DNA from 3 places in the Kocuria sp. CPCC 205297 genome. Region 3 is predicted to be linked to each of the others. Evidence: riboswitches for the same ligand, from Rfam matches in the RefSeq annotation. Region 3 holds a riboswitch; each other region holds the start of a gene.
What was found. A riboswitch is a leader RNA that binds a small molecule or an ion and turns the genes downstream of it on or off. The one in region 3 is predicted to bind thiamine pyrophosphate.
Positions count from the first base shown of each region.

Region 1: another riboswitch for thiamine pyrophosphate. It lies ahead of RF650_RS02560 (3-oxoacyl-ACP reductase); the one in region 3 lies ahead of thiO (glycine oxidase ThiO).
Region 2: another riboswitch for thiamine pyrophosphate. It lies ahead of RF650_RS06530 (bifunctional hydroxymethylpyrimidine kinase/phosphomethylpyrimidine kinase); the one in region 3 lies ahead of thiO (glycine oxidase ThiO).

Region 1 covers NZ_JAVKPY010000002.1:210,806-214,911, reverse strand. Annotated here, with positions in the region: gene nhaA (Na+/H+ antiporter NhaA) at 1-637, opposite strand, end outside; gene RF650_RS02565 (hypothetical protein) at 845-1,066, shown strand; TPP riboswitch at 1,584-1,717, shown strand; gene RF650_RS02560 (3-oxoacyl-ACP reductase) at 1,763-2,527, shown strand; gene RF650_RS02555 (LLM class flavin-dependent oxidoreductase) at 2,529-3,905, shown strand; gene RF650_RS02550 (phosphatidylserine/phosphatidylglycerophosphate/cardiolipin synthase family protein) at 4,014-4,106, opposite strand, start outside.
Region 2 covers NZ_JAVKPY010000005.1:220,211-224,316, reverse strand. Annotated here, with positions in the region: gene RF650_RS06535 (Rne/Rng family ribonuclease) at 1-1,319, shown strand, start outside; TPP riboswitch at 1,398-1,493, shown strand; gene RF650_RS06530 (bifunctional hydroxymethylpyrimidine kinase/phosphomethylpyrimidine kinase) at 1,481-3,034, shown strand; gene rplU (50S ribosomal protein L21) at 3,272-3,583, shown strand; gene rpmA (50S ribosomal protein L27) at 3,630-3,884, shown strand; gene obgE (GTPase ObgE) at 4,036-4,106, shown strand, end outside.
Region 3 covers NZ_JAVKPY010000004.1:170,598-174,703, forward strand. Annotated here, with positions in the region: gene RF650_RS05100 (thiazole synthase) at 1-742, opposite strand, end outside; gene thiS (sulfur carrier protein ThiS) at 745-1,011, opposite strand; gene thiO (glycine oxidase ThiO) at 1,008-2,294, opposite strand; TPP riboswitch at 2,284-2,408, opposite strand; gene thiE (thiamine phosphate synthase) at 2,529-3,191, shown strand; gene RF650_RS05120 (thiol-disulfide oxidoreductase DCC family protein) at 3,365-3,805, opposite strand; gene RF650_RS05125 (PhzF family phenazine biosynthesis protein) at 3,778-4,106, opposite strand, start outside.

The DNA.
Region 1 (4,106 bases), on a different contig from region 3:
GGTCGTCCACCACCGCGAGCGTCAGCAGAAATAGGCGGAGCGCGCTGGGCAGGTGCGAGCCCACGATCGCGAGGACGGCCACCGCGAATGCGATGTCCGTGGCGGTGGGGATCGCCCAGCCGCCCAGGGTCTCGGGGCTGCCGAGGTTAACGCCCGCGTAGATCAGAGCCGGGAGGACGACGCCGCCCACCGCCGCCGCAATCGGCACCGCTGCCTTGCCGAGGTCCCGCAGATCACCCGCGACGAACTCGCGCTTGAGCTCCAGGCCCACGAGGAAGAAGAAGATCGCGAGCAGTCCGTCCGCGGCCCAGGCGCCGAGGCTGAGGTTCAAGTGCCACGGCTCGTAGCCGACCTCGAGGTCCCGCAGCGCGAAGTAGCTCTCCGCGAAGGGCGAGTTTGCCCAGACGATGGCGATGACGGCGGCGACCACCAGGAGGATGCCGGCCACGGTCTCGCGGCGCAGGACGTCCTGGAGGCGGGAGAGGACACCGCCCGAGGGGTGGTCGGGCTCGCACGGGAGCTCAGGATGGTTGAAGAAACCGGGCTCCGAGACGAAGCCGGAGGACTCTTCCCGCTCCACGGGCTCCGGCGATCCGGGCTCACGGTGGGCAGGGGTGGTCGTGTGGTGCTGGGGCATGGACTTCTCCAATGTCGACGGGCATCACGCTCATTACCGCCGACCAGACTTCCCGGCACACCAGCCAGCAAGGGTAGCAGGGCGCTTTTGCGCGGCGCACGCGGGGCGGCTTTCAAGAAGGTGGTCCCGCAGCAACCCACTCGGCTTCTCTGTCGCTGCGACCCGGGACACGAGACGATCTGGCAGTGACCTGCCTACGGTGGGGGCATGCTGAAACGGAATTCGGTGGGCTTGCTGATCCTGGGGTCCGCGATGGTGGCCCTCTTCGTGATCACCTTCATTGGAGCGCGGGAATCATGGCTGCTCATGACCCTGGAACTGCTTTTCGCCGTCATCTTTCTCACCAAGGCGGTGCAAGAACGGCGTGCAGAAGTCGCGGCACAGCGCCGTCGAGCGGCGCGCCGCCCCGCGAGCAACGGCCTGTCTTGACCGAGCTGCCACCGGCGGGACCGGTTATCCCGGACTGCGGTGCGGCTGTGGCTTGGAAACACGAGTCAACATCAGGCTGATTCCCCACAGGAACAGGACCAGCAGCGGTACGAGAGTCATCATGGACGGCTCGTCCACGACTGTCACGCCGCCCACGTTCTCCCAGGTGCATGTGTGGCCCAGTGGCACCCAGCTCCACCCCGGCTCACCGTAGATCGAGCTTCCGTCGCCCAGTTCGCAGGACAGGGATCCGGAGTACACGAGTCGCTCCGCCACAAGCCCTCCGATCCAGGCGAGTACCGCTGCGAGCCACAGCACCCATCCGACGTTCCTTGCCCGCGAAGCGGCTGTTGGGTGTGACATTCACCCGTCTCCGTTCTGGCTGCCGTGCCCCTCCGCCGAGCGCGCTGCCGGTTATTTGGTCTCGCCACTTTCCTATCAGGGTTCCCTGCGACCCCATCCTTCTCGGTCAATCCGCTCACTTGATCCTCGCCAAACCTCCTTGACTACACTGACCACCAGTGACACGGGGTGCCGCCACCCTCCCCCTTCTCGCCCACCTGGCACGGAGTGGGGGACCGCAGCGGCTGAGATGACACCCGTCGAACCTGTCCAGTTAGTACTGGCGAAGGGATGTCACGGTCGCACCGCGCAGGTGGCGCACCGCTTTCTTCGCCGTGAGCCACAGGAGTGAGCATGCGGATCGAGAACACCATCGTCCTGGTCACCGGCGGAGCCCGCGGGCTCGGGGAGCACCTCAGCCGGGCGTTCGCGCGGGAGGGCGCGCGCGTCGTCGTGAACTACCACTCCAGCGAGGAGCGGGCCCGCGCGCTGGTCAGCGAACTCGGGGAGGACAGGGCACTCGCGGTCCAGGCGGATGTGACCGACGCCCACCAGGTTCGGGACATGGTCGCCCGGGCCCGGGAGCACTTCGGCGCGCCCATCACCGTGGCCGTGAACAACGCCCTGGTGGACTTCAGCTTCAACGGGGACGCCCGACCCACCCTCGAGGACCTGACCGCCGAGAACCTTACGCAGCAGTTCCAGGGCGCCGTGGTGGGCGCTCTCAACGTGATGCAGGCGGTCACCCCGGGTATGATGGAGGCCGGTGAGGGGCGCATCATCAACATCGGCACCAACCTCTTCCAGAACCCCGTGGTCCCCTACCACGACTACACCGCCGCGAAGGCCGCCCTGCTCGCCCTCACCCGCACCGCCGCCAAAGATCTCGGCCCGCAGGGCATCACCGTCAACATGATCTCCGGCGGCCTGCTACGCACCACGGACGCGAGTGCCGCTACCCCGGCCGAAGTCTTCGACGCCATTGCCGCCGGTACGCCCTTGGGTCGGGTCACCAGCCCGGAGGAGTTCGCGGACACCGCCCTCTTCTTCGCCTCCGACTGGTCCCGCGGCGTCACCGGGCAGAACCTCGTGGTCGACGGTGGACTGGTGATGGACTGACATGGCCGCCCCGCACGACACCGCGCGGACCCCGTCCGCCGCCCCTGCGGCGTCCACCCGTCCCACCCAGGTGAACCAGCCGCCCGGGACACCCGCCCGGACGCTGCACCTCAACGCCTTCCTCTACGGCGCCGGCCACCACCAGGCCGCGTGGCGCGCGCCGGGCTCCCCGGTGCACCGCCTCACGGACATCGCCTACTACGAGGAGCTCGCGCGGACTGCCGAACGCGGTCTGTTCGACGCGGTGTTCTTCGCGGACGGGCACAGCGTGGGTGACGTCTCCGGCGGACCCCGCTGGAGCCTGGAACCCCTGACAGCGCTGTCCGCGATGGCGCGGGCCACCGAGCGCGTCGGCCTGGTGTGCACGGTGTCCACCACGTTCTTCACCCCGTTCCACGCGGCCAGGATGCTCGCGTCCTTGGACCACATCTCGGGCGGGCGAGCGGGGTGGAACGTGGTGACCTCCATGTGGGACTCCGAGGCCCGCAACCACGGCTACCGGGCCATGCCGACCAAGGATGAGCGCTACGAGCGCGCCCGCGAGTTCGTGGAGGTGGCCCGCGCCCTGTGGGCCAGCTGGGACGAGGACGCCGTCACCGCAGACCCGGAGGGCCGGTGGGCTGAGCCCTCCAAGCTGCACCGCCTGCACCACGAGGGCCGCCACTTCCTGGTGGATGGACCCCTCACGGTTCCGCCCTCCCCCCAGGGGGAGCCGGTCCTCTTCCAAGCGGGTGCCTCCGGGCCCGGCAAGGCACTCGCTGCCGACTTTGCAGAGGGGATCTACGCCGTGGCCTACGATCTGCCCGCCGCGCAGGAGTACTACGCGGCGGTGAAGGCCGAAGTGGCCCGCGCCGGGCGTGATCCCGGTTCCGTGATCGTGATGCCCGGTCTGGTCACGTACGTGGGCCGCACGCACGAAGAGGCCCTCGAGAAGCAGGCCAGCGTGGACCGTTTGCTCCCTGTGGAGCAGTCGCTCGCACAGCTCTCCACGTTCGTGGAGCAGGACTGCGCGCAGTGGGACCTAGATGCGCCCGTGCCCACGCTGCCGCCCCTGGAGGAGTTCACCGGTCCGCAGGGCCGCTACGGCACCATCCTGCGGATCATCGAGGCCGAGCGTCCCACGGTCCGCCAGTTGCTCGGCCGCCTCGCCGCCGGCGGGGGTCACTGCACGATGGTGGGCACCCCGGAGTCCATCGCGGATCGCATGCAGGAATGGTTCGACAACGCCGGCGCGGACGGCTTCAACCTCATGCCGCCCGTCCAGCCGGACTCCCTGGACGACTTCGTGGACCTCGTGGTCCCCGAACTCCAGCGCCGCGGCCTGTTCCGCACCGCGTACACCGCCACCACGCTGAGGGGTCACCTCACGCGGGGTTGAGGCCCCGCTGCGCAACCCCGCCACAGGACGACGACGCCGCCCCGCACGGCGGGCGGGGCGGCGTCGGCGGCGGCGCCAGCGGTGTCGTCGTCGATCGGGAGGGTCCGGTCAGAGGAACGGGCGCAGCGGTACCAGGATCGTCTCGGCGACCCGGGCCATGGGGTGGCGATCGCGCCATTGGGGCGAGGACAGCTCCTCACA
Region 2 (4,106 bases), on a different contig from region 3:
ATATCGGCGGGATCATCGTGGTGGACTTCATCGACATGGTTCTGGAGTCCAACCGCGATCTCGTACTGCGCCGGCTCGTGGAGTGCCTGGGCCGGGACCGCACGAAGCACCAGGTGGCCGAGGTGACCTCCCTGGGTCTCGTGCAGATGACGCGCAAGCGCATGGGTACGGGGTTGCTCGAGGTCTTCTCCGAGCCGTGCGAGGAATGCGCGGGCCGCGGCGTCGTGGTCCACGACCACCCCTTGAAGGGCCGCTCCGGCGCGGCTCCCTCCGACCAGCGCGGCACTCGACACGAGCGTAAGCGTTCGCGCAACAAGCAGCACAACGGTGCGCAGGACAAGCCCAGGAACGGCAACCAGCACCACGGTTCGGACGAGCCGGACCAGGCGCGCGTGGAGGCCACCCGCACGGCGTTAGCGAACATCGCCGCGGCCTCCTCCCACGACGAGTCCGGCGACGCCGCACGGAATGCTTCCCAGGGCACCGCACCGCAGTCCGGGGGCGGGCAGGCCGAGGACACCGGTTCCCAGGAGCAGCAGACCTCCCGCGGTCAGCAGGGCGGGGAGCACGCGTCCGAGAACTCCCACGGGGAGTCCGAGGGCGGGCGCCGTCGCCGCAAGCGTCGCGGCAAGCGCAGCCGCGGTCGCGGTCAGCAGGGCGAGGACAACGCCGTGCAGAACGACGGTTCCGACCGGGACGGTTCCGGGAACGACTCGCGCGGGGATTCCCGGTCCGAGGACCGTTCCGGTGGGGACTCGTCCGCGAGCCTCACGATCCACGGCGAGGTCATCGAACTGCCCCACGGGCAGTCTGAGCAGCGGGGGAGCGAGGGCACCCAGGAGGCCCTGTCCCTGGATTCGCTGAGCGCCGCGTTCACGGATGCGGGCGAGGACGAAACCTCGACCGAGGGTGCCGTTCAGGATGCGGACGCCGCGCCCCAGCCGCGAGAGGCCGTGTCGAAGCGGTCGGCCGCCGGACACGCGCCGTCGAACTCCGGGACTGCGCAATCCAGTGCAGGGCAGACGAGTGCCGCGCAGCAGCAGAGTTCCGGGGCGGCGTCGTCCGCCGGCGGGAACCGGCCGGCGGAGGCGCCGGCGGCTCCGGCCCGACGGCGTCGTGGGTCGCGGCGTGCCGTGGCGCCGGCGGCCGCGCCCGGAACCGCGAGGGTGGAGACCCACGAGTACACGCAGGAACGGCAGGTCAGCCGTTTCACCGCGGAGGCCGGGGCCGCGACCCCCGCGGCGTCCGGTGACCAGCCCACCATCGTGGGTGTGGGCATCAAGGCTCAGGACATCACGATGACCGGCAAGCAGGACTGAGTGACCGGCGGCTGGATCCGTCGCCACGCGAGCACCGCAGGGGCACCCGGGATTCCGGGTGCCCCTGTGGCATGATCGGGGACACACACGGGGTGCTGCGCACTGCGGCTGAGAACACACCCGTCGAACCTGATCTAGCTCGTACTAGCGAAGGGATTGTCGTGGACACCACGCCTTCTACCGCCATACCCCGCGTCCTCTCTATTGCCGGAACCGATCCCACGGGCGGGGCGGGTCACGCCGCGGACCTGAAATCCATCGCCGCACTGGGCGGGTACGGGCTGAGTGTGATCACCGCAGTGGTCGCCCAGAACACCCGGGGCGTCGTGAGCGTACACACCCCACCCGTCCAGGTCCTGCGGGACCAGCTGGACGCGGTCGCCGGGGACGTCACCCTGGACGCGATCAAGGTGGGGATGCTCGGCTCCGTGGAGGTCATCGACACGGTCCGGGACTGGCTCATGGTGGGGCGCGCACCCGTGGTCGTGATCGACCCCGTCATGGTCGCCACGGCCGGCGGGCGATTGCTGCGTCCGGACGCCGAACGGGCCCTGCGGGAGCTGCTGCCCCACGCGAATTTGATCACCCCCAACCTCCCGGAACTCGCGGTGCTGGCCGAGCGCCCCGTGGCCGCGACCTGGGACGAGGCGCTCGAGCAGGGACGCGCGGTCGCGGCGGCGTTCCATACCCGGGTCCTCGTGAAAGGTGGCCACTTGGCCGGGGACACGACCCCGGACGCCCTGTTGCTCCCCGGTCAGGACGAACCCGCCGCGTTGTTCGAGGGTCGCAGGGTGCACACGCGTAACACCCACGGCACCGGGTGCTCGCTGTCCTCCGCGGTGGCCACGGTCGTGGCGCGGACCGGGGACTGGCCCGAGGCGATCCGCACGGCCCGCACATGGTTGCGTGGTGCACTGCGCGGCGCGGACGAGTTGCACGTGGGTCACGGCAACGGTCCCGTGCACCACATGCACCACGTCCAGCACCTCGTCACGGATCCGGCGTTCGTGATGACGGCCGCCGCGGAATCCGAGGGCCCCCGGTTCACCGACGAACTGTGGGAGGAGAGCGCCCCGGTGCGTGAACGCATTGCCGCCCTGGCGTTCATCCGGGGCCTCGGGGACGGCACCCTGGACCCGGGCGAGTTCGAGCTGTACCTGGACCAGGACATGCAATATCTGCAGTACTACTCCCGGGCGCTGGCCCTGCTCGCGGCCTCCGCCCCGGACGAGCGTTCGCGCGAACACTTCGCCGCGGCGTCGGCCTCCGTGGTCTCGTTCGAGTCCGCGCTGCATCGCGCCCGGCTCGGGGACCGGGAGCCCATGCCGCCGAGTGACGTCACGAGCAGTTACGCGGACTTCCTGCTGGCGCGCACGGGTCAGGACGGCTTCGCGGTGGGCTCCGCCGCGATCCTGCCGTGCTACTGGCTCTACGCCCACGTGGGTGCGGAGCTCACCCGTCGTGCCCGCGTCGCGGGACCGCAGCACCCGTTCGCCGACTGGCTCAGCACATACGACGATCCGGACTTCCAGACCGCGACCGAGTCGGTGCGCGAGATCGTGGACCGGGAGGCCGCCCACGCGGACCCGGCCACCAGGGAGCACATGCGCCGCGCGTTCCACCGGGCGTGCGCGCTCGAGCTGGCTTTCTTCGCGCAGACGACCCCGGCGACGTCGCCAGAGGGCGAGCGGCGCGCCGCGGCGCAACTGGCATGACTTCGGGTGATCGGGTAGGCTGGGGTGTCGGTGCCGAGCGCCGGTGTGTGTCATATCCAGTTCACGCACCAGGTTGCGGCACACTCGGGCGGACATCCTGAATCGATGCGATAGCCACGCGGAGAATGCGGTCGGTCATGGATCACCGCGGCGTGATGTCTCGACATTCGCAGTCCTCCAGGAGTACGCCCGACCCACACACGTAGTCCATAGATGTCGAGAGAAGTGAGTTCCCAAGTGGTGTACGCGATTGTCCGCGCAGGCGGCCGCCAGGAGAAGGTTTCCATCGGAGACCTCGTGACCCTTGACCGCGTCGCCGGCGAGGCAGGCAGCACCGTAGAGCTTCCTGCGCTGCTGCTGGTCGATGGGGACAAGGTCACCTCCGACTCCAAGACCCTGGCGAACGTCAAGGTCACCGCCGAGATCGTCGAGGACCTGCGCGGTCCCAAGATCTCGATCATGAAGTACAAGAACAAGACCGGTTACAAGAAGCGTCAGGGCTTCCGCGCCGAACTGACCACCGTCAAGGTCACCGGCATCGACGCCTGAGTATCCGGCTCCCCACATACGTTTCCAACGAAGGTAGGCACACACCATGGCACACAAGAAGGGTGCGAGCTCCACTCGCAACGGCCGTGACTCCAACGCCCAGTACTTGGGTGTGAAGCGCTTCGGCGGCCAGTCCGTTAACGCCGGCGAGATCATCGTCCGCCAGCGCGGTACGCACTTCCACCCGGGCGTGAACGTGGGCCGCGGCAAGGACGACACCTTGTTCGCCCTGGCCGCTGGCGCCGTCGAATTCGGCACCCGCCGCGGTCGCCGCGTGGTCAACATTCAGACCGCCGAGTAATTCTCGTTCGGACCCCTGGGTCCACCCGCCGCCACGACTCCGTGGCGGCGACCACTAGAGGGTGGGCGCTTCACGCGCTCACCCTCTAGTCTTTTCAGAAGACCCCGGTCGACCCGCTCGCAGCAGGTGACCCCTACCACCGAGGAGCCGCGTGGCTAGTTTTGTAGATCGAGTGATCGTGCACGCCACGGGCGGTAACGGCGGCCACGGCTGCGTGTCCGT
Region 3 (4,106 bases):
CCTGCGCGCGGGTCACGGCGGACGCGAGCAGGACGGCGTCGCACCCGAGTTCCATGGCCAGGGCCGCCTCGGACGCCGTGCCGATCCCGGCATCCAGCACCACGGGCACGGACGCGCGGGACGCGATGAGTTCGATGTTGTGCGGGTTGAGGATCCCCAGACCCGTGCCGATGGGAGCACCGAGGGGCATCACGGCCACGGCCCCGGCGTCCTCGAGCCGCAGCGCGAGCACGGGGTCGTCGGACGTGTACGCGAAGACCATGAAACCGCGCCGAGCGAGTTTCTCGGTCGCGTCCAGCAGCTCCACACCGTCCGGGAGCAGGGTGTCCTCGTCCGCGATGATTTCGAGCTTGACCCAGTCCGTCTCCAGCGCCTCGCGCCCCAGTTCAGCGGTCAGCAGAGCGTCCCGCGCGGTGTAGCACCCCGCAGTGTTGGGCAGCACCCGGATGTCGTTGCGGCGCAGCAGCCCGTACAGGCTGTCCTGCGGTGTCCCGGTCGACGACGCCGCTGCGCCACCTCCCGCGCGACCGCTCGCCCGGTTCGCCGTGCCGGATGCTTGCGCGCCCGCTGGCGAGGCGGGGCCGGGCGCGAAGCGGCGCAGGGCCACCGTGGTCAGTTCCGTCCCGGAGGCCAGCAGGGCCCGTTCGAGCATCGCGAAATCGGTGAGGCCCCCGGTGCCCATGATCAGCCGGGACGAGAGCTCCACCCCGGCCACGGTCAGGTGGGTTTCGTGCGTGGTCACGTTCAGCCTCCCTGCACCGCGGTGACGATCTCCACGGATTGACCCGCTTCCACGGGGGTCGTGGCCCACAGGGAGCGGGGGATCACGGCGTCGTCCACCGCCACGGCGATCCCCAGGGGATGGCCGTCCGCGGCGGTGCCCTCGGGTGTGATCTCGCGGCCCGTGAGGTCGACGACGGCGCTCGCGACCGTCAACCCCGGGGTCACCGCCACGGGGGAGCCGTTCACGACGGCCGTGGAGGAATTGTCTGTGGTCTCGGGCGCGATCATTCGAGTCCTCCATGCATCTGGGGATAGCTCTCGGGTGTGGTGAACGGGGCCTCGGGGGCGGGGTTCGAGTGCCGGGCCGGGTCGGTGTCGGCGAGGAACGCGGCGTCGGACCCGTGGTCCGCGAGCGGGTCCAGGACGCCGGTCACGAGCTCCGCCGCGAGCCGGGACGCCACGGGGGTCAGCAGGATGCCGTGACGGAAGTGACCCGTGCTGATCACGAGCCCGGCCACCGAGGTCTTCCCCACGTACGGCAGGTCGTCGGAGGTTCCCGGGCGGGCGCGGGCCATCATCTCCAGGACGTCGCAGTCGTCGATCGCGGGGACCACGGCGCGCGCGTCCCGCAGCAGTTGGTGTACGCCACCGGCCAGCACGGATTCGCGCCCGTCCTCGCGGCTCGTGGCGCCCAGCACCAGGGTCCGGTCCTCGCGGGGGACCATGTACACGGGTCGACCCAGGACCTGGGCGCGCACCGTGCGCGTGAGCAAATGCGATTCCCCGGGGGCCAGGGCGGTCTCGGGAACCCGCAACCGCAGGATGTCCCCGAACACCGGGCGCAATCTGAGGTCGAGTCCCTCGGGCAGCCCGCCCATGGTGTTGGCGGTCAGCCCGGTGGCCACGACCACGGCGTCCGCGGGGATCACCTCACCGGAGTCCACCTGCACGCCCGTGGCCTGCCGGGGTTCCCTGCGGGAGGTCAGCACGGTGTCCACGCGGGAGGTCAGCCACTGCGCCGGTCCGGCGTCGGGGACGTCCCCGATGGTGGTCAGCTGCGGGCAGTTCAGGGTCTCCACCAGGGCGGCCGCGAGCATCCGGGGGTCCACCTGGCGGTCGGAGACGATCCGTACCGCACCGCTCAACCGCGGCGCAAGAGCCGGTTCCAGGTGCCGGGCCTCCCGCGTGGAGATCTCCTGCACGTCCATCCCGGAGGCGATCTGGTGTGACGCGAGGTCGGAGAGGGATTGGGCGTCCGCGGCGTCGGCGGCCACCACGAGCGTCTCCTCGGTGCGGTAGCCCGTGGGCAGGCCCGTGGCCGCGGTGACGCGCTCCACGAAGTCCGGGTACTCCGCGGCGGAGGCCCGCATGAGGGGGTAGAGGCGTTCCTGGCCGTACTGGGTCTCGGCGATCGGTGCGAGCATGCCCGCGGCCGCGCGGGTGGCGCCCCACGCCGGGCGGGGATCGACGACGGTCACGGCGGCCCCGCGGCGTCGTAGTTCGAAGGCCGTGGCCAGGCCCACGAGACCAGCTCCGGCCACGACCACGTGGTCACCGAGGTGCTCGGGCATTATTCCTCCCTCCGGCGGCATGATCCGCATCAGGTGATCCGGTCGGCGGCTCACGCCCTCTCAGCCCGCTGCGGTGGTTGTTGCCAACGTGTGCGGGCTCCCGTGGAGTTCGTCGAACGGCGACGAACGGCCCTGCCAGTCTAATCACCCCTAGCTGTGGAACGCAGGGGGACTTCGCGGCGGGCTGATCGGGCGAGGTGTCCGCGGGCGCGCGGTTCGTGCCACGATGGCCGCATGGGACACACGAGCCAGACGGGTACCGGGCGCCGCGCCGCCCTCGAGAACGCGCGACTGTACGTATGCGTCACGGCGCGCCACGAGCGCGGTGACCTGCGCGAATTTCTGCACGCCGCGTACGAGGGCGGGGTGGACATCATCCAGTTGCGGGACAAATCCCTCGAGGCTGCAGCGGAGATCGAGGCCATCGAGGTACTCGCCGACGTCGCCCGTGAGCACGGCGCACTCTTCGCCGTCAACGATCGTGCGGACGTCGCGCTGCTCACCGGCGCGGACGTGTTCCACGTGGGCCAGGGCGATCTCACCACCGCGCAGGCTCGGCGGGTCCTGGGGGACGACGTGGTGATCGGGCGGTCCTGTCACTCCCTGGCCCAGGTGGACGCCGCCGTGGCCGACGCCGGGCTCGACTACTTCTGCACCGGGCCCGTGTGGGAGACCCCCACCAAGCCGGGTCGCGCGGCCGTGGGGCTCGAGCTGCCGCGCTACGCCGCTCAGCACGCGGGGGCCAAGCCCTTCTTCGCGATCGGCGGGGTCGACACCGCGCGGTTGCCGTCCGTGCTCGACACGGGTGCCTCGCGCATCGTGGTCGTGCGGGCCGTGACCGATGCGGAGGACGTCACCGCGGCGGCGCGGGCGCTGCGGGACACGCTGCCCGGGTGAGACCCGATCTTTGAACGCGGTGGAGCGGAGGCGCCGCGGTGGGATGGCACCGCTCGGGTAGCGACGTGTTCGGTGGGGTGGTGCGCGTCGGGGCGGAGTCATGGAGTCATGGCGCCGCAGTGTCTTGCCGTCGCGCGGGTGGCACGGCTCGCTCGGTACGCGGAGCGGAACCGTTACGGGGTCCCGCACTGCCCGGGGTGCTGCTGGCACCACGGGGTGACACCGGGGAACTTCCCCCGGTGATCGGCCACCCACCGGTACACGCGGTCCTGGACCCACCGCACGGGCGGTAACCGGTAGAACGGCTCGAACACCCGGATGCCCAGGGCGGTGTCCAGGGTCACGGCCACCGCGTGCGCCCCCGAGGATCGCTCACCGGAACGGGATAGGACGGCCCACACCGACGCGTTGCCCTCCGCATTCGTCAGTCCGAACCGCTCCAGTACGCCGGGGACCTGGTAGGCGTGCAGGGCGATCCGGTCATGGCGGTCCAGTGTCCGGGCCCATCCCACGCAGCGCGTGCAGAACCCGCAGTTGCCGTCGAAGACCAGGTGCAGGGACGCGCCCTGCTCGGTGCCCCGGGGGTTCACAGCAGCGCCGTCCCGTCGATGCACGCGGTGCAGTGTCCGCCCACGAACACGTGGTCCCCGTCCGACGTCACGGTCACGAGGCCGCTGCGTCCCATGAGGGTGCCCTGTCGGGCGATGTAGTTCGCGGGCGCCCGGCCCGTACGGATGAGCCACTGGGCCAGGCTCGCGTTGAGGCTTCCCGTGACGGGGTCCTCGTACCCGCCGGTCCCACCCACGAAGGCGCGGACCTCGAACTGGTGCGGACTGCTCTGCGGGTGGGGACCCACCACGCCGATCTTGGCGCCGTGGAGAGCGGGAAGGTCGGGCTCGATCGCCAGGACGTCCT